4 regions of the Streptomyces sp. NPDC033221 genome follow, and region 2 is predicted to be linked to each of the others. Evidence: riboswitches for the same ligand, from Rfam matches in the RefSeq annotation. Region 2 holds a riboswitch; each other region holds the start of a gene.
What was found. A riboswitch is a leader RNA that binds a small molecule or an ion and turns the genes downstream of it on or off. The one in region 2 is predicted to bind cobalamin.
Positions count from the first base shown of each region.

Region 1 (7,226 bases), on a different contig from region 2:
CGGGCCGTGCTCCAGGGTGTCGGCGGCGACGTGCCCGGCGAGGTGGTGCACGCCGTACAGCGGCACGCCCAGCCCGTACGCCAGGCCCTTGGCACCGGCCAGGCCGACCTGGAGGGCGCCCGACAGGCCGGGGCCGGTGGTCACGGCCACCGCGCCGATGTCGGCCTTGGTCAGGTTCGCCTCGTCGAGGGCGCGGCGGACGACGGGCGTGAGGGAGTGCACGTGCGCGCGGGCCGCGATCTCCGGTACGACGCCGCCGTAGCGCGCGTGCTCGTCCATGCTGGACGCCACCGCGTGCCCGAGCAGCCGCCCGTCCCGGACGAGGCCTGCCCCGGTCTCGTCGCAGGAGGACTCGATCCCCAGCACCACTGGAGAGCCTGGAGATGACACCGCACCGCTCCTTCGTTCCTGATTCCTGGTACCCGGTTCCCGCCGGATTCGTTCCCGCCGGATTCGTTATTGCGAGTCGTGTGCAATAACCGTTTCCGTCCAGGATACGGCGGTGCGCGCGCTCCCTTAGGGCGCCTGGGGCGCCTGGGGCGCCGCCCCCTGCCCGAGTTCCGCCGCCATCCGGACGTTCCACCGCCTGTCCCGCCCGCTCAGCACCGTCACGGCCAGCGGCGGTACGTCCACCCGCCAGAAGGACGAGGGCGGGGCCCCCAGCGCACACACCACGGACGCACGTACGACGTCCGGCTCCACTACGGCCACGACCCGGCCGCCCTCAGCCGCGAGGCCCGCCAGCCAGTCCGCCACCCGGCCCAGCAGCTGCGCCAGCGTCTCGCCGCCGTGCGGCGCGCTGTCCGCGTCGGACAGCCAGGCCCCGACTGCCGCGGGCTCGGCGGCCAGCACGTCCTCCAGGGCCAGGCCCCGCCAGCGGCCCATCGCGCAGCCCGCCGCGCCCGCGTCCGGGACCGCCCGCAGGCCGAGCGCCTCGGCCGTCTCCCTGCAGCGCGCGGAAGGGGAGGTCAGGGCTCGGTCGGCGGGCAGGGCGGCGGCCGCGGCGCGTACGGCGCGGGCCCGGCGCAGCCCGTCCGGCGTCAGCGGTTCGTCGGCCGGGAAGCGCACCGTGCGCAGGGCGTCGTCGAAGGAGGGTGAGAGCAACATCACCCGAGTTGTCATGGGCACCTCTTCCGTCGCGGAAAACCTGATGGCGCACAAGGGCAACAGAGGGGCGCGCGACCGCCGCCGTGCATCCGCTCGCCCGCCCGCGGGGCCTTTTCCCCGCCGCCGCCACGCGGTACGTTCCCGATGATATTGACGATGACATGACGGAAGCCGGTGGAATCCCGGCGCGGTCGCGCCACTGTGAGCCCGGACCGGGCCCGTACGGAGTACGGGACCGACGGGTGAGCCAGACCCGTCCTGTCGTTACGACTCCCACCGACCGGGACGCGAGTTCCCCCAGGAGGTTCCGCCATGGCCCAGTCCGCCGTACCGCCGACCACCGGCCCCGCCGCATCAGCCCCGGCCATCCCGTCCGCCGCACCCGTCACGCTGCCGATCAGGACGGTCCTGCCGTGGGCGGTCTTCGGCGGCATCCTCATGCTCGTCCTGCTCTACTTCGTCGGTGCCGAACAGGGCGCCACCTCCCTCCTCTCCGGCACCGACGTGCACGAGTGGGTCCACGACGGACGCCACCTGCTCGGCTTCCCCTGCCACTGACCGGGGGAATCCGCACATGAACTCCGCCACCGTCAGATCCCTCCTGGTGCGCGGCATGCTGGCCGGCCTCGCCGCCGGCCTGCTCGCCCTGCTCGTCGCCTACCTCCTGGGCGAACCGCAGGTCGACGCCGCCATCGCGTTCGAGGACGCGCACGCCCACGAACACGAGGCCGAGGTCGTCAGCCGCACGGTGCAGTCCACCGCCGGCCTGGCCACCGGCGTCCTGGTGTACGGCGTCGCGCTGGGCGGGATCGCCGCCCTGGCCTACTGCTTCGTGCTCGGGCGCGCCGGCCGCTTCGGCCCGCGCGCCACCGCCCTGCTGCTCGCCGGCGCCGTGTTCGCCGCCGTCTACCTCGTACCGTTCCTGAAGTACCCGGCCAACCCGCCGTCCGTCGGCGACCCCGACTCCATCGGCAAACGCACCACGCTGTACTTCCTGATGATCGCCCTCAGCGTGCTACTGACCGTCGCCGCGGTCATCCTCGGCAAGCGGCTCGCGCCCCGCCTGGGCAACTGGTACGCGACGGTCGCCGCCCTGACCGCCTTCGCCGTGGCCGTCGGTCTCGCCTACGCGTTCCTGCCGGCCGTCAACGAACTCCCGGCGGACTTCCCCGCCCTGCTGCTGTGGAAGTTCCGGCTCTCCGCCCTCGGCATCCAGCTCGCCATGTGGACCGCCTTCGGGCTGCTCTTCGGCGAACTGGCGGAGCGGGCTGCGGGGGTACGGGCGGGGGCCGCTTCGCGTGCGGCGGGCGGGGGTGCTGTTTCGTCGGCGGGGTGAGGTGGGGGGCTGGCGGGGCTCTGGGGTGCGGGGAATCTCCGTGTCGCGCATTGCGCATCGCGTTCCCCGGAGCCCGTGCCTCGCCCCCCGTACCTCGTCACCCGTACCTCGTCACCCGTACCCGGAGCCGTACGTATCGCAGTCCGGTCGGCTGGTCGTGCCGCTCAGGCGGGCCGGGCCAGCAGCAGCGTCCACCAAGGGCCGCGGTCGTCGGTGCCGTTGTTGATGCCCACCCCCGCGTGCCGGAACGCGCAGTCGGCCAGCACCACCCGGTGCTCCGGGCTGCGCATCCACGCCCGGACGACCTCCGTGGCCCCACGCTGGCCGCGCGCGATGTCCTCGCCCGCGCGGCGCCAGTCGTAACCGACGGCCGAGAGCCGGCTGCCGGGCCCCGAGCCGCCGCGCTCCCGGTGCGAGAGTGAGCCCTCGCGGGCCATGTGGTCGCTGTGCCGCTGCGCGGCCTCGGTGACCGTACGGTGCGCCCGTACGGGACGGCAGCCGGCCTTCCGCCGCTCACGGTTGACCAGCCGGATGACGGCCGCCCTGGTCGCTTCGACGTTACGGGGAAGGTGGGCGAAGCCCGGCGCCCGGAGCGTGCGTGCGGCCGGGGCAGCGGGTGACGTCAGGGCCGGGTGCGCCGGTAGTGCCCTATGTGCCGAGAGCGCGGAGTACGCGGCGTCCGGCAGCCCGGGGCGCTCGCCCGGAGGCGTCGCGACGGCGGCACCGCCCACCGTGAGCCCCGCCAGGACCAGCACCGCCACCACCGCCCGTACCGCGTACCACCCCGCCCGCCGGCCAGCCCCCCTGCCTACAGCCCTGCCTGCACCCCTACCCACATCCCTACCTGCGCTCCCGTCCGCACTCCTGCCCGTACTCCCGCCCATTCGGCCCCTGTTCCTCGACAGTCGACGGTTGTGGCGACCGGTCGTCACCCGGCCGGCGCCGTCCCCGGCAGCCGGCCCGGTGACAGTCTTGCCGTCCCCGCCCCCGTCTCTGTCGCCCACGGCCGATACCCGACCCGTTCGGCTGTACGGGACGGCCGCCCCGCTGACGTACGCCAGATGCATCCCCGCCCGGAACGGGTACCCGCCCGCACATGACCACCAGCACGCCCACCCCCACCCCAACCCCCGCCCCCACCCCTTCCACTCCAGCCCCTTCCACCCCCGCCTCGGTCTCGGCCGTACGCGGCCCCCTCGTCCACTTCCGCGCCGACCCCTTCCGCACCGGCAACACCGAAGCCCTCGTCCACGACCCCGACGGACTGCTGATCTGCGAGGGCGGCCGCATCATCGCCGCGGGCCCGTACGCCGACACCCGCGACCGGCTGCCGGCCGGCACCGAACCCGTCCACTACCCGGGCCACCTCATCACCGCGGGCTTCGTCGACGCCCATACGCACTACGTCCAGAAGGACGCCATCGCCGGCTTCGGTGCCCAACTGCCCGACTGGCTGGAGCACACCTACGTATCCGAGGAGCGCTTCGCCGACGACGCGTACGCCCGGCGCGTCGCCGCCTCCTTCTGCGACGAACTGCTGCGCAACGGCACCACCACGGCGCTGGCCTTCGCCTCCGTACACCCCGGCTCGGCCGACGCCCTGTTCGAAGAGGCGACGCGGCGCGACCTGCGCATCGCCGTGGGCAAGGTCCTGATGGACCGCAACGCCCCCGACACCCTGCTCGACACCGCACAGCGCGGCTACGACGAATCCCTCGACCTGATCCGGCGCTGGCACGGCAAGGGCCGCAACCTCTACGCCGTCACCCCGCGCTTCGCCCCCACCAGCACCCCCGCCCAGCTCGAAGCCGCCCGCGCCCTACGCGCGGACCACCCCACGACCCTCCTGCACACCCACGTCTCGGAACACCGCGACGAGATCCCCTGGGTCCGCTCCCTCTTCCCCGACCGCGACGGCTATCTGGACGTCTACGACCATTACGGCCTGCTCGGCCCCCGCACCGTCCTCGCCCACGGCATCCACCTCACCCCCTCCGAACGCGACCGCTGCGCCCGCACCGGCACGGCCGTCGCCCACTGCCCGTCCTCGAACCTCTTCCTCGGCAGCGGCCTCTTCCCCCTCCGCGAGGCCAAGGAAGGCGACCACCCACTCACCGTAGCCCTGGGCACTGACATCGGCGCCGGCACCAGCTTCGCCCTGCTCCAGACCATGCGCGACGCCCACCAGGTCGCCAAGCTGCGCGGACACGCCCTCGACGCCGTCAAGACGTTCTACCTCGCGATCCGGGGCGGCGCCGAAGCCCTCGGCCTGGCCGACACGATCGGCTCCCTGACCCCCGGTCAGGAAGCCGACTTCGCCATCCTCGACCCCCGCGCCACACCCCTCCTGGCCGCCCGCACCGCCCGCGCCGAGAACATCGAGGACCTTCTCTTCGCCCTGAGCATCCTGGGCGACGACCGGACGGTCCGGGCCACTTACGCGGCGGGGAGGCTGGTGTACGAGCGGGAGGCGGCACCTGCGTCCGCGGTTTCCTCCCGGGCCCACGGCGCGCCCCCGTACCCGCGTTAGCCGGGTGTTAGCGGCGCGGCAGCCCGGCGGTAGTGGCCCCGGCCAAAGTGAATGTCGTACGGAGGAAAGACCGACACCGACTTCCCCGGGGGGACCCGAAATGAGCTCCAACACCACGGCCCGCACCACCCGTCGCCGCACCCTGCGCATCGCCGCCGCGGCCCTGACCGCGGCCGCCGGCCTCACCCTGACCGCCTGCTCCGGTTCGGACGCCGCCGCGTCCAAGCCCGCGAGCCAGCCGGACGCCGCCGCGCCCGCCGAGGCCGGCGGCGCGGACCCCTCCACCGGAACGCAGGGCAACGGCAACGAGGCAGGCGACGCGAAGCCGGACTCCGGCAACGGCGCCTCGTCCCGCGCCGGCTCCGGGGCTGAGGCCGGGGCCGGGAACGGTGCGGCGAAGGGCGCGGGGAAGAGCGCGGTGAAGGGCGGGGGCAAAGGCGCGGGTAAGGGCAAGTCCTGCCGCACGAGCGAGCTGAAAATGGAGGCCGTGGACAGCACGCCCGACCAGAAGGTGGGCGACGTCACCGTTCGGATGACGAACAAGGGTGCGAGGACCTGCTCGGCAGCGGGCTACGCGGGCGTCGACCTGAAGGACGCCGACGGCACCTCCGCGCCTGTCCACCGCAGCGGTGGGCAGCCCCGCATCACCGACCTGAAGCCCGGCGACACCGCCACCTTCAACATCTCCTACAAGGTCGACTTCAGTGGTGACAGCCTCGCCTCCCCGACCAACATCATCGTGACGCCGCCGAACGAGACCCACAGCGTGTCCCTGAAGTGGCCCGCGGATGCGCTGAAGCTGGCCGGCTCGTACGACGAGAACATCAAGGTCAGCCCGGTGGCCACCGCCAACTGACCACCGCGGTCAAGCACCCGTCGTGGGCGCGTCACCTGTCATCCGACATCCGGGGACAGCACACCTGGACCAGAAGCGCGGCTGCCTGAGCCCGTGCCTCACGCAGCCACGCCGACCGGTCGGCCTCGGTCGAGTCGGAGACGGTACGGAAGACATGCCGCCGGACGTCCGTGACACCCACGTACGGCAGGACGCACGCCGCCCAGATCCGCTGCAGCGGGTCACCGAACTCGCGCTCCTCACGCTCGGCGGGAGTGTCGGACGTGTTCAGCACCAGCGCCCGCCCGGCCCTCAGCAGGCCGACGGGCTCCCCGTCCGCGGACCCGAGCTTGTAGGCGACACCGGGCGCCAGCACCCGCTGCACCCACCCCGCCAGCACGGCCGGCGGCATGCCCCACCAGTTCGGATGGACGAACACCATGGCATCGAGCGTCGCCACCTCGGCCCGGTGGCGCGCCGTCCACGCGTCATCCGGCTCCTCGGCCGCCCGTACCGTCTCCGTACCGTCCGCGGACAACAGCGGATCGAACCCCTCGGCATACAGATCGTGCGTGACGACCTGGCACCCCCGGCCACCCAGCTCCGCGGCGACGGCATCGGCCAGCGCGTGATTGAAACTGCCCGGACGCGGATGCGCGAGATAGACCGCAGCCTTCATGAGTGCTCCCCCTGATGGTCACGCACGAGTCGACGAGTTGATACGAGCATCGGTACGTGCTTATTTCTACCCGCCGGCGGCCCACTTCTTGAGCGCGTCGCGGTTCTCGAACTGCGCGACGTTCTTGTCCAGCGGCCGGTCGGTGTGCTGGTGGATGAGCCACTTGCCCTTGATCCGCGGCTTGCCGGGGCTCACGTAATCGGCGATCCACAGCCCGTCCGCCGCGTACGACGTGGTGTCGTGCCCCTTCCAGAAGGACACGTTGGTGTACAGCAGCACGCGATGGCGCGGAGCGAGCTTCTTCACCTCCCGCAGGAACTGGTCCTTCTGCGCCCCGCTCGCATGCGTACCGGAACTCGTCGTCTCCCAGTCGGCGGCGAGCAGATCGCCGTCCTTCGCGCCGCACTTCTCGACGAAGTACCTGGCCTGCGCCTCGATGTTCCCGGGCCACAGGAAGTGGTAGAAGCCGACCACACACCCCGCTTCCCGGGCCTTGGCCGCCTGATCCGCCCGATGCGGACTGGCGTAGGAACGCCCCTCGGTCGCCTTGATGAACACGAAGTCCAGGCCCTTCGCGTCGTACGAGGTGTTGTGGGCGGAGATGTCGACGCCGTGCAGCATGAGGTGCCTTTCGGTGGTGGCCACCGGTGGTGGCTTTCGTGGTGGGAAGTGAGGCAACGAGTCGCGCGATAGGCCCGGAGGACCTTCTCGCCCGAAAACGATGCAAGCCCTTCGCAGC
Region 1 is NZ_JBVIQN010000010.1:56,308-63,533, forward strand. Features, by position in the region: gene tsaD (tRNA (adenosine(37)-N6)-threonylcarbamoyltransferase complex transferase subunit TsaD) at 1-369, opposite strand, end outside; gene ACZ53K_RS15545 (histidine phosphatase family protein) at 517-1,107, opposite strand; cobalamin riboswitch at 1,233-1,382, shown strand; gene ACZ53K_RS15550 (CbtB domain-containing protein) at 1,420-1,665, shown strand; gene ACZ53K_RS15555 (CbtA family protein) at 1,682-2,443, shown strand; gene ACZ53K_RS15560 (CAP domain-containing protein) at 2,608-3,207, opposite strand; gene guaD (guanine deaminase) at 3,540-4,973, shown strand; gene ACZ53K_RS15570 (DUF4232 domain-containing protein) at 5,074-5,829, shown strand; gene ACZ53K_RS15575 (NAD(P)H-dependent oxidoreductase) at 5,861-6,487, opposite strand; gene ACZ53K_RS15580 (glycoside hydrolase family 25 protein) at 6,554-7,108, opposite strand.
Region 1: it holds a riboswitch for cobalamin, as region 2 does, so the genes downstream of both, ACZ53K_RS15550 (CbtB domain-containing protein) here and nicT (Nickel transporter NicT) in region 2, are expected to answer to the same signal.

Region 2 (7,226 bases):
CCGGTTGGTTCGCGATCTCGGGGGTCGGTTCCCGACCCCCGCCCCAGGGTGCCGGGCCCCTGGTTTGCGGTGCAGCCCCAGAAGCAAGGTAGTCTGTCGGCTCAGCCAGGGCGCATAGCTCAGCGGTAGAGCGCTGCTCTTACAAAGCAGATGTCACAGGTTCAAATCCTGTTGTGCCCACCAGCGCGAAGACCCCTCGTCGATCTTGACGGGGGGTCTTCGCTGTTGTGGGGAGGTCGTCAGCCCGTGCCGGTGCAACGCGGCCGGGAGTTCGATCTCGGTGCCTGGTGCGATGCGGTACGTCTCGGCTGCCGGGCAGCGTCAATGCCAGGGGTGGGGATGCTGGTTCGGTGACCTGTGTCATCCCGATGCAGGGCCGTGCGGTCGCGCAACGATCAGCCGGTCAATCTCGGCACGGTCGGAGAGGGACTCGCCGCTCTGGGCCTCGTCTTTGCCGGCGGTGTGCCGTGCGGCGTCACACGTGCCGCGGTCGGTGCGGTGGCCGACATGCGTGGTGCTCGGTCCCGGTGCACGCTAAAAGCATGGCTGAGCATCCGTCGGTGATCGTCCACCCGCCCTCCTCGTCCGGCGGGCGACGGGTCACCATCCACGGGCAGATCGTCGGGCTGGCACACGGGCGCGGCGATGTCGCCGAGTTCCTGCGGCACGCGGGGCTGGCGCCGGATGCCGAGGACATCGACCTGGACGCTCCGGGGCTCGTGGAATGGCGCGGTGGGGACAAGGACACGTGGTCGGTTACGGATGGAGGGTTGGCGGCGGGCTGAGGGATAAGGGTGAGAGGTCGGGTCGAGGGGCGGGCGAGAGGGTGGGCTGTGCGGTTGGGCTGAGTGGGTCGGTGGTTTTTGGGGGAGCGGGGCGGATGGATGTGGGGTGGCCGGGGGCAGGGGTAGAGGTTACGCATCGTGTGGATGGGTGTCCGAAGAGTGAGGGTTGTGGGCGCGGCGCTGTTGTTCGACTTTCAAGTGATGTGTATCGTCGACGTGTGACTTGAAACTTCAAGTACTTCCGGTGGCGGTGGCCGGACGGCGGCCCGGTCCGCCGTCGGGCCCGTCGGACCCCAGACAGAAATGAGCGCTCGTATGACCTCCCCCCTCAGCCCTCTCAGCCCTCTCAGTGACTACGGCAGCGGTGTCGACGACCGGCACGCCGCGACTCCGCAGGCGTACGACGTCGGCCTGCTGCTGTTGCGGCTCGCGGTCGGGCTGACCATGGCCGCGCACGGTGCGCAGAAGCTGTTCGGCTGGTTCAGTGGGCCCGGTCTGGACGGAACCGGACAGTTCTTCACGGCCAGCGGCTACCCGGCCGGCAAGGCCATGGCCGTGGTGGCCGGTCTCAGCGAGACGCTCGGCGGTCTCGGGCTGGTGCTCGGACTGCTGACGCCGCTGGCGGGCGCGGCGGTCGTCGGCACGATGGTGAACGCGCTGGCGGTCAAGTGGGGTGGCGGCTTCTTCGCGCCCGAGGGTGTGGAGTACGAGCTGCTGCTCACGGCGGGGGCGGCGGCCCTGGCGCTGACCGGTCCCGGCCGGTACGCGGTCGACAGGCTGCTCCCGGTCCTGCGTACGCACCGGCTCGCGTACGGGGTGGCCGCGCTGGTGTTCGGCGTGGTCGTGGCGTTCGCGATGTTGCTGGTACGCGACTGAGGGTCGCGTGGATGCGCGTGAGCACGTGGATGCGCGTGAGCGCGTGGTGGCGCGGAGCCGGTGAAGCAGCGTGAATTGCGTGAATCGTATGAGCTGTGCTGGTGGAGAGAAGCGGAAGGTGAGGGATTGACGTGGCTGTGCGGCGGCTGAATCACGCGGTGCTCTACGTACGGGACGTGGCGCGTGCCGTGGCCTTCTACACGGAGGCGCTGGGGTTCCGGGTGGACACCGAGATTCCTGGGAGGGCCGCGTTCCTCAGTGCCGAGGGGACCGCCAATGATCACGATCTCGGGCTGTTCGCGGTCGGCGCCGCGGCGCCCGGCCCCGAGCACGGCCGGGTGGGGCTCTACCACCTGGCCTGGGAGGTCGGCACCCTCGGCGAGCTGGCGGAGGTGGCGGCGGACCTGGCGGGGCGGGGCGCGCTGGTCGGCGCCACCGACCACCTGGTGTCCAAGTCGCTGTACGCCAAGGACCCGGACGGCAACGAGTTCGAGGTCATGTGGCGGGTGCCGCGTACGGACTGGCCGGGTCCGGACGAACCGGACCGGCTCCGTCCGCTCGACCTCGAAGCCGAGCTGGCGCGCTGGGGGCGGGATCTGAAGACGGGCGCGGCGGCCGGGTCGGCCACCTGACCCTGGCGGGAGACCGGCCGTCGGCCCGCCGGGGTCAGTGGGAGGCCCACCGCCGGCCCCTCGGCTCGTCGGGTCAGGCGGTCTCCTGGGCCTCCGCCGCCCGCGCCGACCAGCGCTTCTCCACCCCGGCCAGGCGCCAGTACGCCAGGGCCACCGCCCAGACCACCACGAACAGGCCGACGATGATGAAGCCGACGTTGTCGAGGTCGATCGACGAGATCCAGCCGGTGACACCGTCCTTCAGGTCCAGCTTCTCGTGCAGGACGGTGACCAGTTCGATGGTCCCGATGAAGAAGGCGACGGCGATCGACAGGCCGGTGATCGTGAGGTTGTAGTAGACCTTGCGCACCGGGTTCGAGAACGCCCACTGGTACGCGAAGTTCATGAACGTACCGTCCAGCGTGTCGAACAGGCTCATCCCCGCCGCGAACAGCAGCGGCAGCACCAGGATCGCGTACCAGGGCAGACCGGCCGCCGCGCCGCTGCCCGCCATCACCATCAGCGTCACCTCGGTCGCGGTGTCGAAGCCGAGGCCGAAGAGCAGGCCGAGCGGGTACATCTGGCCGGGCCGGGTGATGGAGCGGGTGAAGCGGCCCAGCAGGCGGTTCATGAAGCCGCGCGAGTCGAGGTGCTGCTCCAGCTCCGTCTCGTCGTACCGGCCCTGCCGCATCGCGCGGAAGACCCGCCAGATGCCCGCCAGCGCCACCAGGTTGAGCGCGGCGATGAGGTAGAGGAAGCTGCCGGAGACCGTGGTGCCCACGGTGCCGAGGACCTGGTGGGCGCTCGATCCGTCGTCGAGCAGGGTGCCGGCCAGTTGTGCGCCGCCGGCGACCAGGGCCGCCATGGCGACGACCACGCTGGAGTGCCCGAGCGCGAACCAGAAGCCCACGGAGACCGGACGTTTGCCGTCGGCCATCAGTTTGCGGGTGGTGTTGTCGATGGCGGCGATGTGGTCGGCGTCGAAGGCGTGCCGCATGCCGAGGGTGTACGCGGTGATGCCGAGGCCGACTCCGAAGACCTGCGAGCCCACCGCGTAGTGCTGCGGGACGACCAGGAGGAAGAGCACGCCGAAGGCGACGACGTGTAGCGCGGCTATGACCGCCATCAGCCCCGCGGTCCGCACGGTGTCCTGACGCCGCCAGCGGAATCCGGATGGCGGGGGAGGGGAGGCGGATGGGGCATGGGGGGCGGGTGGTGTGGGTGAAGTGGTGGTGGCAGGGGACGGGGAAGGGGAATCGGCGGACAGGGGCATCCGGTGGTCACGCTCCAGCACCTCGTGGATCAGTTCGTGAGATGCCGTGGCCGGTCTCCTGGCTGACGGGTGTACGCGCCCGCCCCGGCCTTCCCGGCCGCGGGCTGCGGCCAGTGGCTCCGTACGGGCGGCAGGCACGTACGGAAAGGGGCGGGAACTTCCCGATCACAGTGGCGAGGGCCGCTCCGGCCTGGACCCGAAGGTCTTCACCGGTCTTCCCGACACCACGGCCCGGACACTCTAACGCCCGGTAGCGGCCTGGTCATCGGATCAATACGGCGGGAACCCGGGGCGCCCGCCGCTCGACTACCTGGTCCTGGGCCCGCAGGGGCGGGTCGCCGGGCAGTCGAGAGGCAGGGAGAGCGGACGTATGCGTCCTCGGATGAGTCGGATGAGTCGGACGAGTCGGGTGGGTCGGGTCGGCCGGTTGGGTCGGGTTCGGGTGAGTCGGGTGAAGGCGGCGTCCGGGAGCCGGTCGGTGCCGAGGGGGCGGTCGGTCTCGGCGACGGCGGCGGTGCTGGCGGCGGTCGCCGTGCTTGCCACTGGCTGCGGCGGTGGCGACGGGCGTACGGCAGCGGGCGCCGCGGACGGTCAGGGCGGCGCGGCGGGCGGCTTTCCCGCGACGGTCACCGATTGCGACGGGCGGCAGACGACGTTCTCCGAGGCGCCGCGGAAAATCGTCACGAGCAATGCGTCGAGTCTGGAAATGCTGCTCCGGCTGGGAGCGGGCGACCGGGTCGTCGGCACCGGATTCCCGCCGGGTAAGGGCACGTTGCCGCCTGCGCTGGACGCCCGGGCACAGCGTGTTCCGGTGCTGGGGAAGATGGTGATTCCGAAGGAGAAGCTGCTCGGTTCGGGAGCTGACGTGTATATCGACACGTTCGCGTCCATGGGCAACATGGGCGGGGCGGCGGCCGGCCCGACCGAGCAGGAATTCGCCGCGGCGGGCATCAAGCACGTCTACCTGGCTTCGACGGCGTGTGCGCCGCGCAAGGAGGCGCCGCAGCGGGACCTGTCCGCGGTGGAGGGTGACATTCGGCGGCTCGGGCAGGTCACGGGCACTTCGCAGCGTGCGATGCAGCTGGTGGCGGAGATGGAGAAGAAGGTTTCCTCGGTACGCGCGGCCATCGCGGACGTGCCCGAGGCGAAGCGGCCGTCGTACTTCTTCTTCGATTACGACGCGGGTACAAAACAGCCCGTCGCGGTCTGCAACCGGCAGGTGGCGAACGCGGTGCTGACCGAAGCCGGGGCGCGGAACGTCTTCGCCGACTGTGCGAGCGACTTCAAGGCGGTGTCGTGGGAGGACGTGGTCGGCAAGAACCCGGACTGGATTCAGCTCGCGGTACGGAACCGGGGGAGTGCCGCGGCCAATGAGGCGGCATTCGACGAGGCCGAGAAGTTCCTCAGGGAATTCCCGGCCACGGCGGGGCTGCGCGCGGTGAAGGAAGGCAAATTCCTGCGTATCGGCTCTGAGCAGACGACCATCGCCGGGGTGGGCAATGCCGATACGGTGCGGCGGATCGCGGAAACGCTCTATCCGAACCGTCTGGAAGGAGAAAGAGAAGGAAAAGGGGCAGGAACAGGTGCAGGGGCCAAGGCGGAAGCCACGGCCGGGGCGGGCCGCTGATGGCGCCGCCGACCGTCGAGCGTGCCCGGGAGCGGTTCGGCAAGCGGTCCGGCAAGCGGGCTGACGGCGTCGCCGAAGGCGTCAGGGAAGGCGGGGAAGGCGGGGAAGGCGGGGAAGGCAGGGAACGCAGAGAAGGCAGGAAAGGCAAGAAAGGCAGGGGAGAGGAACGGGCAGGGGCGGGCCGGGGCCGTGCTGCTTGGCTCGGGTTCGGGCTGCTGGTTGCGCTGCTCGTCGCGCTCACCGCAGCCGTCGCGCTCGGTGCCACCGACATCGCCCCGGCCGAGGTGTGGTCGGTGGTGTTCCGGCGGCTGGGCGGTGAGCCGCCCCGGCCGGGTACGGACGACCTGATCGTCTGGCAGCTGCGGGTCCCCAGGGCGTTGCTCGCCGCGCTGGTCGGCGCGGGTCTCGGGCTCGTCGGTACGGCCACCCAGGCGCTGGTGCGCAACCCCCTCGCGGACCCGTATCTGCTGGGCATCTCCAACGGCGCTTCGCTGGGCGCGGTGGCCGCGATCGTGCTGGGTGCGGGCGCCGTGGCGGGGACCGGCGGGGTGTTCGGCGCGGCCGGCACGTTCGGTCTCGGTGGTGGTGTGGGCCTGTCGCTGGCCGCTTTCGCCGGGGCGCTGGCCTCGTTCGCGCTGGTGTGGACGCTGGCCCGCCGGGGTGGCGGCTTCGCGCCGCTGCGGCTGGTGCTGGCCGGGGTCGGTATCGGGCAGTTTCTGGCCGGGTTCACCAGCTATCTCGTTCTGCAGGCCGGTGACGAGCAGCAGACGCGCGGCGTGCTGTTCTGGCTGATGGGGAGCCTCGGCGGCGCCACCTGGAGCACGCTGGTCCTGCCTGCCCTCGCTGTGCCGGCCGGGCTGCTGGCCCTCCAGGCACGGGCCCGCGCGCTGAACGCGCTGACGATGGGCGACGAGACGGCGGCGAGCGTCGGCGTGGACGTCGTCCGGTTGCGCCGGATGCTGTTCGTGGTGACGAGCCTGCTCACCGGCGTCCTGGTGTCGGTGTCCGGGGCGGTCGCCTTCGTGGGGCTGATGGTGCCGCACCTGTGCCGGTTGATCGTCGGGGGCGACCACCGCAGGCTGCTGCCGCTGTCCGCGTTGACCGGGGCGCTGCTGCTGGTCGTGGTGGACATCGTGTGCCGTACCGCGATGGACGGCCAGGAACTGCCGGTGGGCGTGGTGACGGCACTGATCGGCGCGCCGGTGCTGCTGTACGTGCTGGACCGGCGGCTGGGCGCGGGTGCGGGCACGGGAACCGGAGGGGGAGCATGAGCATGAGCGGTACGGACGAGCATCCGCGTCAGGGCCTGCGCATCGACATCGAGGACCTGCGGGTCTCGTACGCGGGCCGGTGTGTGGTGGCCGGGGTGCGGCTGATGGCCGCGCCGGGCGAGATCGCGGGGGTGGTCGGCCCGAACGGCAGCGGCAAGTCCACGGTGCTGCGCACGGTCTACCGGCATCTGCGCCCCGAGGCGGGCCGCGTGCTGCTGGCCGGGGAGGACATCCGGGCGATGCCGCCGACGCGGACGGCCCGGCACATCGCCGCGCTGCCGCAGGAACGCGGCGGCGACTTCGAACTCACCGTCCACGAGGTGGTGGCCATGGGCCGTACCCCGTACAAGCGGGCGTTCGCGGGCGACGACCACGGCGACCGGGAGACAGTGGCCCGTGCACTGGCCGACGTCGGGTTGGCGGAGTACGGCGGGCGGCGGTTCTCGGCGCTCTCCGGAGGGGAACGGCAACGGGCCCTGCTCGCCCGTGCTTTCGCCCAGGACCCGGACGTCCTCGTACTGGACGAGCCGACGAACCACCTGGACGTACGGCATCAGGTCGAACTGCTGGGCCTGCTGCGCGGCCGGGCCTGCACGACGCTCGTCTCGCTGCACGACCTGAACGCGGCGGCCTCGGTCTGCGACCGGCTCCACGTGCTCTCCGCGGGCGCCGTGGTGGCCTCCGGCGCGCCGCGTGACGTGCTGACGCCGGACCTGCTGGCCGAGGTGTTCGGGGTGCGGGCGGCGGTGGTCGACCACCCGCTGACGGGGGATCCGCTGATCG
Region 2 is NZ_JBVIQN010000015.1:90,053-97,278, forward strand. Features, by position in the region: tRNA gene ACZ53K_RS21065 (tRNA-Val) at 109-183, shown strand; gene ACZ53K_RS21070 (hypothetical protein) at 543-785, shown strand; gene ACZ53K_RS21075 (DoxX family protein) at 1,101-1,661, shown strand; gene ACZ53K_RS21080 (VOC family protein) at 1,793-2,293, shown strand; gene nicT (Nickel transporter NicT) at 2,367-3,545, opposite strand; cobalamin riboswitch at 3,577-3,789, opposite strand; gene ACZ53K_RS21090 (ABC transporter substrate-binding protein) at 3,997-5,172, shown strand; gene ACZ53K_RS21095 (FecCD family ABC transporter permease) at 5,172-6,443, shown strand; gene ACZ53K_RS21100 (ABC transporter ATP-binding protein) at 6,479-7,226, shown strand, end outside.

Region 3 (7,226 bases), on a different contig from region 2:
GCCGACACCGCCGCCGAGGAACTCGCCGCCGAACTGGGCATCCGCCCCGGCGAGGTGGGGCGCGCCCTGGCCGCCCGGCTCACCGGGCGGCACGGCGTCCGCCTCGTCGACACGCCCGACGGGCCGCTGCACCACTACGATCCGTCCGCCCGGGTGCTGCGCCTGTCGACGGGGCTGCGGCCCGGGCAGCGGGCCTTCCGCATGGCCACCCAGCTGGCGCTGCTGGAGGCCGGCGACGAACTGTCCCGGCCCGCGTCGGAGGATTTCGAGGAGGGCTCGACGGCCTGGTCGCTGGCCCGGATCGGCGTCGCCAACTACTTCGCGGCGGCGCTGGTGCTGCCGTACGGCCCGTTCCACGCCGCCGCCGAGGAGCTGCGGTACGACATCGAGCGGCTGACCGACCGCTTCGGCCTCGGGTACGAGACGGTGTGCCACCGGCTGAGCACCCTGCAACGCCCGCGCCGGCGCGGGGTGCCGTTCTCGTTCGTACGCGTCGACCGGGCCGGCAACATGTCCAAGCGGCAGTCCGCCACCGGCTTCCACTTCTCCCGGGCCGGCGGCACCTGCCCGCTGTGGAACGTCTACGAGGCGTTCACCGCCCCCAGCCGCATCCATGTGCAGATCGCGGCGATGCCGGACGGCCGCCGCTACCTGTGGACGGCCCGCACGGTCACTCGGCACCGCGGCGGCTGGGGCGACCCCGGCAAGACCTTCGCGATCGGCCTGGGCTGCGAGATCAGGCATGCGTCCCGGCTGGTCTATTCCGACGGCCTCGACCTGGACAACGCCGCGGCCGCCACCCCCATCGGCATGGGCTGCCGGGTCTGCGAACGGCTGGAGTGCCCGCAGCGCGCCGTACCGCCGCTCGGCCGGCCGCTGGCGATCGACGAGAACAGCAGCACGTTCGTGCCGTATCCGGTGCGGGAGACGCCGTAGCCGTACGCCCTCCCGCCCCTCCGCTACTGCTGCGGGGGAACCTGCGGGTAGCCGCTCGGCGTACCGGGCTGCTGGTGTGGACCGGGCTGCTGATACGGGCCCGGCTGCGGCGGGTAACCACCCGGCGCACCGAACTGCGCGTAAGGGCCGGGCTGCTGATAGGGGACGGGTGCGCCGGGGCAGCCGCCAGGCGGCGGACCGTTGCGCTTCTTCCGCTTCCGCACCAGCAGGATCGCCACGATCCCGCCGACGACCAGCAGGACGATGAGCGAGAAGGCCACGATGCCGAGGGCCGCGCGGTAGTTGCTGTTGTCTTCCTCCCGCTGCCAGCGGGCCCGGGTCTCGGCGCTCGGGGTCGGCTGCTCCTTCCCCTGGCCCTCGGGCGGCGTCTCAAGGGGGGCGTACTCCGGGCCGGCGGCGACGTTCCGGGTCATTGCCGCTCGGGCATCCCGTGCCTGGTCCGCCCCGGCGACCGGCGCGGCACCGAGGAGCAGCGCTCCCGCCAGCGCCGCGCCGCCCACCGCACGCAGCGTCCGAGTGAAGCTCATGTCCGTACATCCCTCCCGGCGATCCCGGACGCCACCCTACGCGCCGGATTTCCGGGCCCGGCCGCCAGGCACGGCCCCGAACTCCGCCCCCTTACACCCCTGACCCCCCTGGACTTACTAGGACGTCCAACTATATGTTCGTGAGGAAGGCCCGCGGTGCAGGGAAGCCGGTGCGAAACCGGCGCGGTCCCGCCACTGTGACCGGGGAGTGCGACGCCGAGCAACACGCCACTGACGAGCGCGAGGTCGGGAAGGCGGGCGGCGCGCGGTGATCCGGGAGCCAGGATACCGGCCGTGGGTGTTGTTCCGTGTTGTCCACGAGGATGGAGCAGACACGCATGGCACCGGTGCGTACCCACAGCCCAGGTGATCCGGCCCGGCCCGCGGCACCGCCCGCGCGCTGACGGTTCCACGCCTTTCGCGTCCCACGGCCCCGCCCCTCGGTCCGCGCGCCATCCGCGCCGCCCGGGTGCCCGGCCGTGCCATCCCCGGATCTCACCTGACGAGAGCAGGCCTTTCATGGTCCGAGAACTGACCCACTTCATCGGCGGCGAGCACGTACCGGGAACCTCGGGTGCCTACGGCGATGTGTACGACCCCAACACCGGCACCGTGCAGGCCCGGGTCCCGCTCGCGGACCGGGCCGGGACGACGGCCGCGATCGCCGACACCGCGGCGGCCCAGCCGGAGTGGGGCGAGTGGAACCCGCAGCGGCGCGCCCGCGTGCTGCTCACCTTCCTGCGCCTGGTCGAGGGTGAGCGGGACGCGCTGGCCCGCCTGCTGTCGAGCGAGCACGGCAAGACGGTCCCGGACGCGCACGGCGACCTCCAGCGCGGCCTGGAGGTCGTGGAGTTCGCGGCCGGCATCCCGCACCTGCTCAAGGGCGAGTTCACCGACAACGCCGGGACCGGCATCGACGTGCACTCGCTGCGCCGTCCGATCGGGGTGGTGGCCGGGATCACCCCGTTCAACTTCCCGGCGATGATCCCGCTGTGGAAGGCCGCACCGGCCATCGCCTGCGGGAACGCGTTCATCCTCAAGCCGTCCGAGCGGGCTCCTTCGGTGCCGCTGCGGCTGGCCGAACTGTTCCTGGAGGCGGGGCTGCCGCCGGGCATCCTCAACGTCGTGCACGGCGGCAAGGAGTCGGTGGACACGCTGCTGGAGGACCCGCGCGTCGAGGCGCTCGGCTTCGTCGGCTCGACGCCCGTCGCCGCGCACATCTACGCGACCGCCGCGGCGCACGGCAAGCGCGCCCAGTGCTTCGGCGGCGCCAAGAACCACCTGATCGTGATGCCGGACGCCGACCTCGACCAGGTGGTGGACGCGCTGCTCGGCGCCGGGTACGGGTCGGCGGGCGAGCGCTGCATGGCGATCTCGGTCGCCGTACCGGTGGGCGAGGAGACCGCCGACGCGCTGGTGGCGCGGCTCAAGGAGCGGGTCGGCACGCTGCGCATCGGGCGCTCCGACGACCCGCACGCCGACTTCGGGCCGCTGGTGAGCCGCGACGCGCTGGGCCGGGTCCGCGCCTACGTGGACCTCGGCGTCACCGAAGGCGCCGACCTGGTCGTCGACGGGCGGGACTTCACGCTGCCCGGCCACGAGAACGGCTTCTTCGCGGGCGCGTCGCTCTTCGACCGGGTCACCCCGGACATGCGGATCTACCAGGAGGAGATCTTCGGCCCGGTGCTGTCGGTGGTACGGGCGGCGGACTACGAGGAGGCGCTGCGGCTGCCCACGGAGCACCCGTACGGCAACGGCGTGGCCATCTTCACCCGGGACGGGGACACCGCGCGGGACTTCAGCCGCCGGGTGAACACCGGCATGATCGGTGTGAACGTGCCGATCCCGGTGCCCGTGGCGTACCACACCTTCGGCGGCTGGAAGCGGTCCGGCTTCGGCGACCTGAACCAGCACGGCCCGGACGCGATCCGCTTCTACACCCGTACCAAGACCGTCACCTCGCGCTGGCCCTCCGGGGTCAAGGAGGGCGCGAGCTTCACCATCCCGACGATGGGCTGATCGCGATGAGCGTCATGACCACCGCCACCACGGCTGCCTCGCTGACCTCACTCACCGCGGACCAGCTCGCCATCGTCGAGACGACACTGGACTTCGCACAGGAGCACATCGCGCCGCACGCCGTGGCCTGGGACCAAAACAAGCACTTCCCCGTGGACGTGCTGCGCAAGGCCGCCGGGCTCGGGCTCGGCGGGATCTACGTACGGGAGGAGCACGGCGGCTCCGCGCTCAGCCGCGCGGACGGCGTGCTGGTCTTCGAAGTGCTGGCCACCGCCTGCCCGTCCATCGCGGGCTATCTCTCCATCCACAACATGGTCGCCTGGATGATCGACCGGTACGGCGACGACGCACAGCGCACCCGCTGGCTGCCGGGCCTGTGCTCGATGGCCGACCTGGGCAGCTACTGCCTGACCGAGCCGGGTGCCGGATCGGACGCGGCGGCGCTGCGCACGCGTGCGGTGCGCGACGGCGACGCGTACGTGCTGACCGGCGTGAAGCAGTTCATCTCCGGTGCCGGGGCCTCTCAGGTGTACGTGGTGATGGCCCGTACCGGCGAGGAGGGGCCCGGCGGCATCTCGGCGTTCGTCGTCGAGCGGGACGATCCGGGGCTGTCGTTCGGTGCCAACGAGAAGAAGATGGGCTGGAACGCGCAGCCGACCCGGCAGGTGATCCTCGACGAGGTCCGCATCCCCGCGGACCGGCGGCTCGGCGCGGAGGGCGACGGCTTCCGCATCGCGATGAGCGGCCTCAACGGCGGCCGCCTCGGCATCGCCGCCTGCTCCCTCGGCGGCGGGCAGAGCGCGCTGCACGCGGCGCAGGCGTATCTCGCGGACCGGGAGGCGTTCGGGGGCCGGCTGCTGGACGCGCAGGCACTGCAGTTCCGGCTCGCCGACATGGCGACCGAGCTGGCGGCCGCCCGTGCGCTGGTGCGGCAGGCGGCCGAGGCGCTGGACCGGGCCGATCCGCAGGCGCCGCAGCTGTGCGCGATGGCCAAACGGTTCTCCACCGACACGGGCTACTCCGTCGCCGACCGTGCGCTGCAACTGCACGGCGGCTATGGCTACCTGAGTGAATACGGCATGGAGAAGATCGTCCGCGATCTTCGGGTGCACCAGATCCTGGAAGGGACGAACGAGATCATGCGCTTGATCGTGGCCCGTGGGCTGACCGCGGCGAAGGACGGCGGCGCCCGCGCCGGAGCGGGGGCCGCCCGATGACCGACGACTCCGTACTGCTGCGGACCGAGGGCCGGGCCGCGTACCTGACCCTCAACCGGCCCAAGGCCCTCAACGCCCTCGACCACGGCATGGTGCGCCGCATCGACGCCGCCCTGGCCGAGTGGGAGCACGACCCCGCGGTCGAGACCGTCGTGATCACCGGTGCGGGCGAGCGCGGGCTGTGCGCGGGCGGCGACATCCGCGCCATCCACACGGACGCGCGGACCGGCGACGGCACGGCCTCCGCCGCGTTCTGGCGCGACGAGTACCGGCTCAACGCCCGTATCGCGCGCTACCCCAAGCCGTACGCCGCGGTCATGGACGGCATCGTGATGGGCGGCGGCGTCGGCGTCTCGGCGCACGGCAGCGTACGGATCGTCACCGAGCGGTCCAAGGTCGCCATGCCCGAGACCGGCATCGGCTTCGTACCGGACGTCGGCGGTACGTACCTGCTGGCGCTGGCGCCCGGGGAGCTGGGCACGCATCTGGCGCTGACCGGGGCGCCAGTGGGGGCCGGGGACGCGCTGCTGTGCGGGCTCGCGGACCACTTCGTCCCGTCGGAGCTGCTGGAGCGCCTGGCCGCGGATCTCGCCGCCGATCCGGTGCCCGAGGTGCTGCCCCGGTACGTCGCGGAGACGCCGGAGGGCGACTTGGCGGCCCACCGCGAGTGGATCGACCCCTGCTACGCCGCCGGCACCGTCGAGGAGATCGTCGACCGGCTGCTCGGCAGCGGCGTACCGGAGGCCAAGGAGGCCGCTGAAACGATCCTCGCCAAGTCCCCCACCTCGCTGAAGGTGACCCTGGCGGCACTGCGCCGGGCCCGGGACCTGGGGCCGCTGGAGCGGGTCCTGGACCAGGAGTACCGCGTCTCGTGCGCGGCGCTGTCCGCACCCGACCTGGTCGAGGGCATCCGCGCGCAGGTGATCGACAAGGACCGCGCCCCACGCTGGTCCCCCGGCACCCTCACCGAGGTCACGGACGAGGACGTGGCCCGGTTCTTCACCCCGCTCGGCGAGCGCGAACTGGGACTCGCCGATGGCGCCGGCACGCAGGAGGTGCCCTGGTGACCACGGAAACAAGGCAGGAGGACGGCGCGCCCACCACCATCGGATTCATCGGTCTCGGCAACATGGGCGGACCGATGGCTGCCAACCTGGTCAAGGCCGGTCACCGGGTGACCGGTTTCGACCTCGTACCGGACGTGCTGGCGGCGGCTGCCGAGGCCGGTGTCGAACCCGCCGCCTCGGCGACCGCCGCCGTGACGGACGCGGACGTGGTGATCACCATGCTGCCCGCCGGACGCCATGTCCTGGCCCTCTACGAGGACGGCGGGCTGCTCGCGGCGGCCCGCCCCGGCACCCTGTTCATCGACTGCTCGACCATCGACGTGGCCGACGCCCGCGCCGCCCACGAGGCCGCCGTACGCGCCGGCCACCAGGCCCTGGACGCGCCGGTCTCGGGCGGCGTCGTCGGGGCCGAGGCCGGCACGCTGACATTCATGGCGGGCGGCGGGGCCGCCGAATTCGCGCGGGCCGAGCCACTGCTCGCGGCGATGGGCAGGAAGGCGGTGCACTGCGGCGCGGCGGGCGCCGGACAGGCCGCGAAGATCTGCAACAACATGATCCTCGGCATATCGATGATCGGGGTCAGTGAGGCGTTCGTCCTCGGGGAGAGCCTGGGCCTGACCCACCAGGCCCTGTACGACGTGGCGTCCACCGCCAGCGGGCAGTGCTGGGCGCTGAGCGTGAACTGCCCGGTGCCCGGCCCGGTACCCGGCAGCCCGGCCAACCACGACTACCGGCCGGGTTTCGCGGCGCCGCTGATGGCCAAGGACCTGGGACTGGCCGCCAACGCGGTCCGCTCGGGCGGCGTACACGCCGAACTCGGCCTGCGAGCCGCCGAGTTGTACGCGGCGTTCGCCGAGGGCGACGGCGCCGCGGAGGACTTCTCCGGGATCGTACACACCATCCGGCAACGGTCCGGCGGCAGCGCGGACACACAGGAATCCGAGCAGAACGGAACGACGACCGCATGACCGACACCACCACGCCCGAGGACGGCCGTACCCACCCGTACGAAACCATCCTCGTCGACCGCACCGGCCGTACCGCCACCCTCACCCTCAATCGCCCCAAAGCACTCAACGCCCTCAATCTCCAGGTCATGACCGAGGTCGTGGCGGCGACCGAGGAGCTGGACCGCGACCCGGACATCGGCTGCATCGTCATCACCGGCTCGGCGAAGGCGTTCGCCGCCGGGGCCGACATCAAGGAGATGCGGCCGCGGTCGTACATGGACATGTACCTCAGCGACTGGTTCACCGCCTGGGACAAGCTGGGCGACCTGCGCACCCCCACCGTCGCGGCGGTGGCCGGACACGCGCTGGGCGGCGGCTGCGAACTGGCCATGCTCTGCGACATCCTGCTCGCCGCCGACACCGCCGTCTTCGGCCAGCCGGAGATCAAACTGGGCGTCATCCCCGGCATCGGCGGCTCCCAGCGGCTGA
Region 3 is NZ_JBVIQN010000028.1:113,718-120,943, reverse strand. Features, by position in the region: gene ACZ53K_RS30395 (short-chain fatty acyl-CoA regulator family protein) at 1-936, shown strand, start outside; gene ACZ53K_RS30390 (hypothetical protein) at 960-1,484, opposite strand; cobalamin riboswitch at 1,622-1,795, shown strand; gene ACZ53K_RS30385 (CoA-acylating methylmalonate-semialdehyde dehydrogenase) at 2,004-3,503, shown strand; gene ACZ53K_RS30380 (acyl-CoA dehydrogenase family protein) at 3,509-4,720, shown strand; partial or broken gene ACZ53K_RS30375 (enoyl-CoA hydratase/isomerase family protein) at 4,717-5,709, shown strand; gene mmsB (3-hydroxyisobutyrate dehydrogenase) at 5,592-6,755, shown strand; gene ACZ53K_RS30365 (enoyl-CoA hydratase) at 6,752-7,226, shown strand, end outside.
Region 3: it holds a riboswitch for cobalamin, as region 2 does, so the genes downstream of both, ACZ53K_RS30385 (CoA-acylating methylmalonate-semialdehyde dehydrogenase) here and nicT (Nickel transporter NicT) in region 2, are expected to answer to the same signal.

Region 4 (7,226 bases), on a different contig from region 2:
CCGCTCGAAGAAGTTCGTCAGCTCCTGGACGTTCTGCAGCTCCATGAAGGAGAACGGGTTCTCCGAGCCGTACACCGGAGCGAAGCCCAGGCGCTGCAGACGCTGGTCGGCGACGCACTGGAGGTACTCGCGCATCGACTCGGTGTTCATGCCCGGCAGGCCGTCGCCGCACAGGTCACGGCCGAACTGGAGCTCCGCCTCGACGGCCTCCTTCAGCATGTCGGTGACCTGGCCCTCCAGCTCATCGTCGAAGAGCTCCGGCTCCTCCGCGCGCACCGTGTCCACGACCGAGAACGCGAATTCCATGTGCATGGTCTCGTCGCGGAAGACCCAGTTGGTGCCGGTCGCCAGGCCGTGCAGCAGGCCGCGCGAGCGGAACCAGTACACGTACGCGAAGGCACCGTAGAAGAACAGGCCCTCGATGCAGGCCGCGAAGCAGATCAGGTTCAGCAGGAAGCGGCGGCGGTCCGCCTTCGACTCCAGGCGGTCGATGGACTCGACCGAGTCCATCCACTTGAAGCAGAACTCGGCCTTCTCACGGATGGAGGGGATGTTCTCCACCGCGGCGAACGCGGCGGCGCGGTCCTCCGGGTCGGGCAGGTAGGTGTCCAGCAGCGTCAGATAGAACTGGACGTGCACGGCCTCCTCGAACAGCTGTCGGCTCAGGTACAGCCGCGCCTCGGGGGAGTTGATGTGCTTGTAGAGCGTCAGGACGAGGTTGTTCGCCACGATCGAGTCGCCGGTCGCGAAGAACGCGACGAGCCGGCCGATCATGTGCTGCTCACCGGGCGACAGCTTGGCGAGGTCGGCCACGTCGGAGTGGAGGTCGACCTCCTCCACCGTCCAGGTGTTCTTGATCGCGTCCCGGTAGCGGTCGTAGAAGTCCGGGTAGCGCATCGGGCGCAGGGTCAGCTCGAAGCCCGGGTCGAGGAGGTTCTTGCTGCCGGTGGTGGCGGTGTGCGAGGCGGCGGCGGACGTTTCGGGCGTGTTCTTCTCGGGTGCGGTAGTCATGATTACTGGCATGCCTCGCAGGACTCGGGGTTTTCCAGGGAGCAGGCGACGGCCTCGGGATCGGCCGCCTGAGCGGGGACGGGAGCGGTCTGCGCGCCCCCGCCCGTGCCGCGCGCGGACTGGGCGATACGGGTCGCCGGCCGCGAGCGGAGGTAGTACGTGGTCTTGATGCCGCGCTTCCAGGCGTACGCGTACATCGAGCTGAGCTTGCCGATGGTCGGGGACGCCATGAACAGGTTCAGCGACTGGCTCTGGTCGAGGTAGGGCGTACGGTCCGCCGCCATGTCGATCAGCGCGCGCTGCGGGATCTCCCAGGCCGTGCGGTATAGCTCGCGGGTCTCGGCGGGAATCCAGTCCAGCTCCTGCACTGAGCCGTTGGCCTCGCGCAGCGCGTCACGGGTGCGCGCGTCCCACAGGCCCAGCGCCTTCAGCTCCTCGATCAGGTACGCGTTGACCTGCAGGAACTCGCCCGACAGCGTCTCGCGCTTGAACAGGTTCGAGACCTGCGGCTCGATGCACTCGTACACGCCCGCGATGGACGCGATGGTGGCGGTCGGCGCGATGGCCAGCAGCAGCGAGTTGCGCATGCCGGTCGCCGCGATACGGGCGCGCAGCGCCGTCCACCGGTCGGCCCAGCGCGGCTCGGCGTTCGGGTAGTGGTCCGGGTGCAGCACGCCGCGGGCCGTACGGGTCGCGGACCAGGCCGGGTGCGGGCCGTGCCGCTCGGCGAGGTCGGCGGACGCCTCGTACGCCGCGAGCATGATCCGCTCGGAGATGCGGGTGGACAGCTCCCGCGCCTCGGGCGAGTCGAAGCCCAGCCGCAGCCGGAAGAAGACGTCCTGGAGGCCCATCAGGCCCAGGCCCACCGGGCGCCAGCGGGAGTTGGAGGTGCCGGCCTGCTCGGTCGGGTAGAAGTTGATGTCCACCACGCGGTCGAGGAAGGTCACCGCGGTACGGACCGTGGCGTCCAGTCGCTCCCAGTCCATCTCACCGTTGTCGCCGAGGTGGGCGGCGAGGTTGACCGAGCCGAGGTTGCAGACGGCGGTCTCGCCGTCGTCCGTGACCTCCAGGATCTCGGTGCACAGGTTGGAGGAGTGCACGACCTTGCCGGGCTCGGCGGTCTGGTTGGCGGTGCGGTTGGCGGCGTCCTTGAAGGTCATCCAGCCGTTGCCGGTCTGCGCGAGGGTGCGCATCATCCGCGAGTACAGGACGCGGGCCGGGACCTGCTTGACGTAGCGGCCCTCGGCCTCCGCCGTGCGGTACGCGGCGTCGAACTCGTCGCCGTACAGGTCCACCAGCTCGGGCGCGTCGCTGGGGGAGAACAGCGACCAGTCGGCGTCGGCCTCGACGCGGCGCATGAACTCGTCGGGGATCCAGTGCGCGATGTTCAGGTTGTGGGTGCGCCGGGCCTCCTCGCCAGTGTTGTCGCGCAGCTCCAGGAACTCCTCCAGGTCCGCGTGCCAGGTCTCCAGGTAGACGCAGGCGGCGCCCTTGCGCCGGCCGCCCTGGTTCACGGCCGCGACCGAGGCGTCCAGGGTGCGCAGGAACGGCACGATGCCGTTGGAGTGGCCGTTGGTGCCGCGGATCAGCGAGCCGCGGGCCCGGATCCGGGAGTACGACAGGCCGATGCCGCCCGCGTGTTTCGACAGGCGCGCCACCTGGTGGTAGCGGTCGTAGATCGAGTCCAGCTCGTCCAGCGGGGAGTCCAGCAGGTAGCAGGAGGACATCTGCGGGTGCCGGGTGCCGGAGTTGAACAGCGTCGGCGAGGACGGCAGGTACGACAGGGTGCTGGTCAGGCGGTACAGCTCGGCGACGTCGGCCACGGCCCGCTCGCTGTGGTCCTCGGCCAGGCCGCAGGCCACGCGCAGCAGGAAGTGCTGCGGGGTCTCGATGACCTGGCGGGTGATCGGGTGGCGCAGCAGGTAGCGGGAGTGCAGGGTGCGCAGGCCGAAGTAGCCGAAGCGGTCGTCCGCGCCGTCCGCCAGGGAGTTTTCGACCAGCGCGTCCAGGCGGACCGCGTGGGTGCGTACGAACTCCGCCGTGCCGTCGGCGATCAGGCCCTCGCGGTGGCCGGTGGCGACGGAGGCGGAGAAGGCGACCGCCCCCTCCGCGGCCGCCTCCTCCGCGATGGCGCGGGTCAGCAGGCGGGCGGCCAGCTTGGAGTACTGCGGCTCGTCGCCGATCAGGCCGGCCGCGGCCTCCATGGCCAGCGAGCGCAGTTCGGCCTCGTCGGAGCCGGGGTGGCGGCCGCGCAGCGCGGCGGCGGCGATCTTGCCCGGGTCGGTGGCGGGCAGGTCGGCGGTGAGGTCGGTCAGCGTGCGCAGCAGGGCGGTGCCGGGGCCGTCCGTGGCCTGGCCGCCGGTGCCCTGCTGGGGCCGCGTGCCCTTCGCGGGCTGCACGACCTGCTCGGCTGCTGGCTCCGTTGGCGCGATGGTCACGTGCTGCTCTCCCTCACTCGGCGGGGGCCTGGGGAGGGCAGGAGGGCGCGTGCGGGCGTGCGGCACCCCCGGCACGGCAAGGGGCGCGCGGGCACACCGCGCAGCGTCCACCGGTCCAACCCGCGAGACCCGGACGTATCGACGACCGCGCCGGTCCTGGCGCGGGCGTACTGTGGGCAGGTCTTCGGACTCACGAGTGCGGTTTGCGCACTTCGTACACCGTTGCGGGACAGTTCCGGATTCGCACCGGATTCCCCTGCGACGACAGCGAGCACGAGCATACATCTTGTGCCGCCTCGTGCACCCACCCCCATATCTTGTGTCGCGTTGGCGCGGGGTTGTCCGGAGCCGTGGTATTCGGCGGCTGATCCGGGCGCGTTCCCAGGGGTGTTCGGGGGCCTACGGGAGGGTGACACGAGGCCGCCGTGGAGCCGTTTCCGGGGTGTTCCGGGGCCGTTCCCGGGCCGTTCGGGGCGGCGTGGACGGGGGTTGATGCAGGGGGCGTATTGGTGGCGCGGAATGTCCCTGATGCGTTGACCGGGGCTCCTGAAACGTATTGGCTCCTTGTTTGCTCCGTCGGCCGGCGGGGCGGGTGGGGGCCTTGTGCGAGGGGGGAAGCATGCGAAGAAGCGGTACGGCGTGTGGCGCCGGGCGAGTCGTGGGGCTGATGGCGGGAGCGTGCGTGGTGGCGGGGGTGCTGCCGGTGTCGTCGGCGGCCGCCGCGGGGCGGGCGGCTCCGGCCACCGAGCGGGTCAGCGTCGCCGCGGACGGGACGCAGGGAAACGGTTTTTCAGGAGATCCACGACTCAGTGCGAACGGGCGGTTCGTGGCATTCACCTCGGAAGCCACCAACCTGGGACCCGCGGACGCCAACGGCGAACAGGACGTCTACGTCAAGGATTTACGGACGGGAAAGGTCGACCTGGTCAGCGTCGCCAGTGACGGCACCCGCGGCGACGCCCTCTCCGGCTCGCCCGAGATCAGCGCCGACGGGCGGTATGTGGCCTTCTACTCCAGCGCGACGAACCTGGTCCCCGGCGACACCAACGGCGAGGGCGACGTCTTCGTCCACGACCGCCGCACCGGGCGCACCGTGAGCCCCACCGCGGGCGCCGGGAAGTCCCCGTACGGATACGGGGTCCAGAACTTCGCCCTCAGCGGCGACGGCCACCGCCTCGCTTTCGGCTCCCACCGCCCGGACCTGGTGCCCGGCGACACCAACGAACGCCTGGACATCTTCGTCCACGATGTGCAGGCGGGAACGGTGAAACGGGTGAGTGTGGCGAGCGACGGCACCCAGGCGAACGCCCCGTCCGCCTTCCCGTCGATCAGCGCCGACGGCCGCCGGGTGGCGTTCACCTCGAAGGCGACGAATCTCACCCCCGCCGGGCCCGGCTTCCGCCGCCCGCCGCCGCAGGACCCCCTGTACGTCCACGACCTGGCCACCGGGCGGACCAGGGCGGCGAGCCTGAGCACCACGGATGCCGTGGTCGGCGTGTCACCGTTCCCCCGGCTCAGCCCCGACGGCCGGTACGCGGTCTTCTCCGCCGTGGCCGACGACGTGGTGCCGGACGACACCAACGGCACGTACGACCTCTTCGCCCGCGACCTGGAACAGGGCACCACCCGGCTGCTGTCCCGCGCCCACGACGGTGCCCAGGGCAACGGCTGGTCCTCCGACGGGCGGCTCAGCGCCGACAACCGGCGGCTCTTCTTCACCTCCGCGGCCGCCAACCTGGTGCCCGGCGACACCAACGGCCAGGTGGACGGCTTCGTCCGCGACCTGCGGAGCGGACGGGTCGAACGGATCAACGTCGGCGTGGACGGCACCCAGTCGGCGTCCTGGACGAACATCGCCGCGCCCGACGCCACCGGACGGCTGGCGGCCTTCGACTCGCGCGACGACGGGCTGGTGCCCGGCGACACGAACGGGACGGGCGACGTGTTCGTCCGGCGGCTGGAGCACTGACGTACCGCGCGCTGACGCAGCGGCGTACCCACGAGGAGGGGAACCCACCATGAGGACCACCCGTACCACCGCCCGAAGAATCGTCACCGTGACGGGCGTGTGCGCGCTCGCCGCGCTGCTGCCCGCGACGACGGCCGGCGCCCGGACCGCGCCGCCGTCCGGCACCGAGCGGGTCAGCGTCACCGCCGAGGGGGCGCAGGCCAACGACGGCTCGAACGGCCCGGCGGTCAGCGCCGACGGCCGGTACGTCGCCTTCGACTCCAGCGCGAGCGACCTGGTGCCCGGCGACACCAACGGGAGGTCGGACGTCTTCGTGAAGGACCTGCGGACGGGCGCCGTCCAGCGCGTCAACGTGGCGAGCGACGGCACCCAGGCCAACTCCTCTTCGTACACCCCCTCCATCAGCGCCGACGGCCGGTATGTCGCCTTCGCGTCCGACGCGGCCAATCTCGTGCCGGGCGACACCAACGCCGACACCGACATATTCGTCCACGACCGCCGGACCGGACGGACCGAGAGCGTCACCCTCGACGGGCGGCCCCCGCAGGGCAGGCAGGGCGCCCAGATGCCGATGATCAGCGCCAACGGCCGGTACGTGACGTTCGCCTCCAGCCGCGAAGACCTGGTGCCCGGCGACACCAACGGCGCCCAGGACATCTTCGTACGCGACCGGAAGACCGGCACCGTGACGCGGGTGAGCGTCTCCGTCACCGGCGGCGAGCAGGCCGCCGGCCCCTCCGCCAGCCCGGTGATCAGCTATGACGGCCGCAAGGTCGGCTTCATCTCCAAGGCGTCCAACATGCCCCCGAAGCCGGCCCGGGCCGCCCGCCAGGAGGCCGGCCAGCGCAGGCCGCACAGCTACCCGTTCTTCCTGCACGACCTGGACACCGGCCGCACGAGCGTGGCGAGCCTCAGCTCGGCCGGTGAGACGGTCGGCGCCTGGAACGCCTCGCTCAGCCCCGACGGCCGCTACGCGGTCTTCTCCAGCCAGTACGGCGAGGTGGTACCCGGCCATCCGACAGGCCGCCCGGACCTGTTCGTCCGCGACCTCGTCAAGGGCACCACGGAGCAGATGAGCCTCACCCACGACGGCAAACAGCCGCTGACCGGGTCCTCCGGCATGGGCGTGCTGTCCGCCGACAACCGCCGTCTGTACTTCCAGTCCTCGACCCCCGACCTGGTGCCGGGTGACACCAACGGCGCCCAGGACGTCTTCGTCCGCGACCTGCGGACCGGCGCCATCGAGCGGGTCAGCGTCGCCACCGACGGCACCCAGGCCCAGGGCTATTCCTCCAGCGCCTCCACCGACGCCACCGGCCGCCTCGTCGCCTTCGACTCCAACGCGGCCGACCTGGTCCCGGGCGACACGAACGGGGTCACGGACGTGTTCGTACGGCGGGTGGGGCCGTAGGGGAGCGGGCGCCGCACCGGTCGCCGAAGGCGTTGCCGGACAAGCTCCTCGGAGCGCGGGCAGGCGGACGAACCGCAGCAGGAAGGTCACCGGGGATGGACGAGCCCACACCACGGACCGAATCGGCAGACGCCGCACTTCAGCGCCGCGCCGAGCAGCTACGGCACCTCGACGAACTGGCTGAAGGGGCACTTCCCGACCTGAGCGATCAGGAGGTGAGGGCCGGGGCTTGGAGCTGATCCGGGGGCGCGCCGCTGCGGTCCCGCCTCATCCCGCGAGGTCGGCCCGGAACGCCCACAGCCGGACGCCCGGCACCGGCTCCCAGTCCCGCTCGGGTATGCGCGTGAACCCGGTGCGCTCGTACACACGGTGGGCCTTCTCGACGTGCGGCATCACC
Region 4 is NZ_JBVIQN010000001.1:25,240-32,465, reverse strand. Features, by position in the region: gene ACZ53K_RS00140 (ribonucleotide-diphosphate reductase subunit beta) at 1-1,011, opposite strand, end outside; gene ACZ53K_RS00135 (ribonucleoside-diphosphate reductase subunit alpha) at 1,014-3,449, opposite strand; cobalamin riboswitch at 3,608-3,772, opposite strand; gene ACZ53K_RS00130 (TolB family protein) at 4,276-5,418, shown strand; gene ACZ53K_RS00125 (TolB family protein) at 5,468-6,829, shown strand; gene ACZ53K_RS00120 (GNAT family N-acetyltransferase) at 7,097-7,226, opposite strand, start outside.
Region 4: it holds a riboswitch for cobalamin, as region 2 does, so the genes downstream of both, ACZ53K_RS00135 (ribonucleoside-diphosphate reductase subunit alpha) here and nicT (Nickel transporter NicT) in region 2, are expected to answer to the same signal.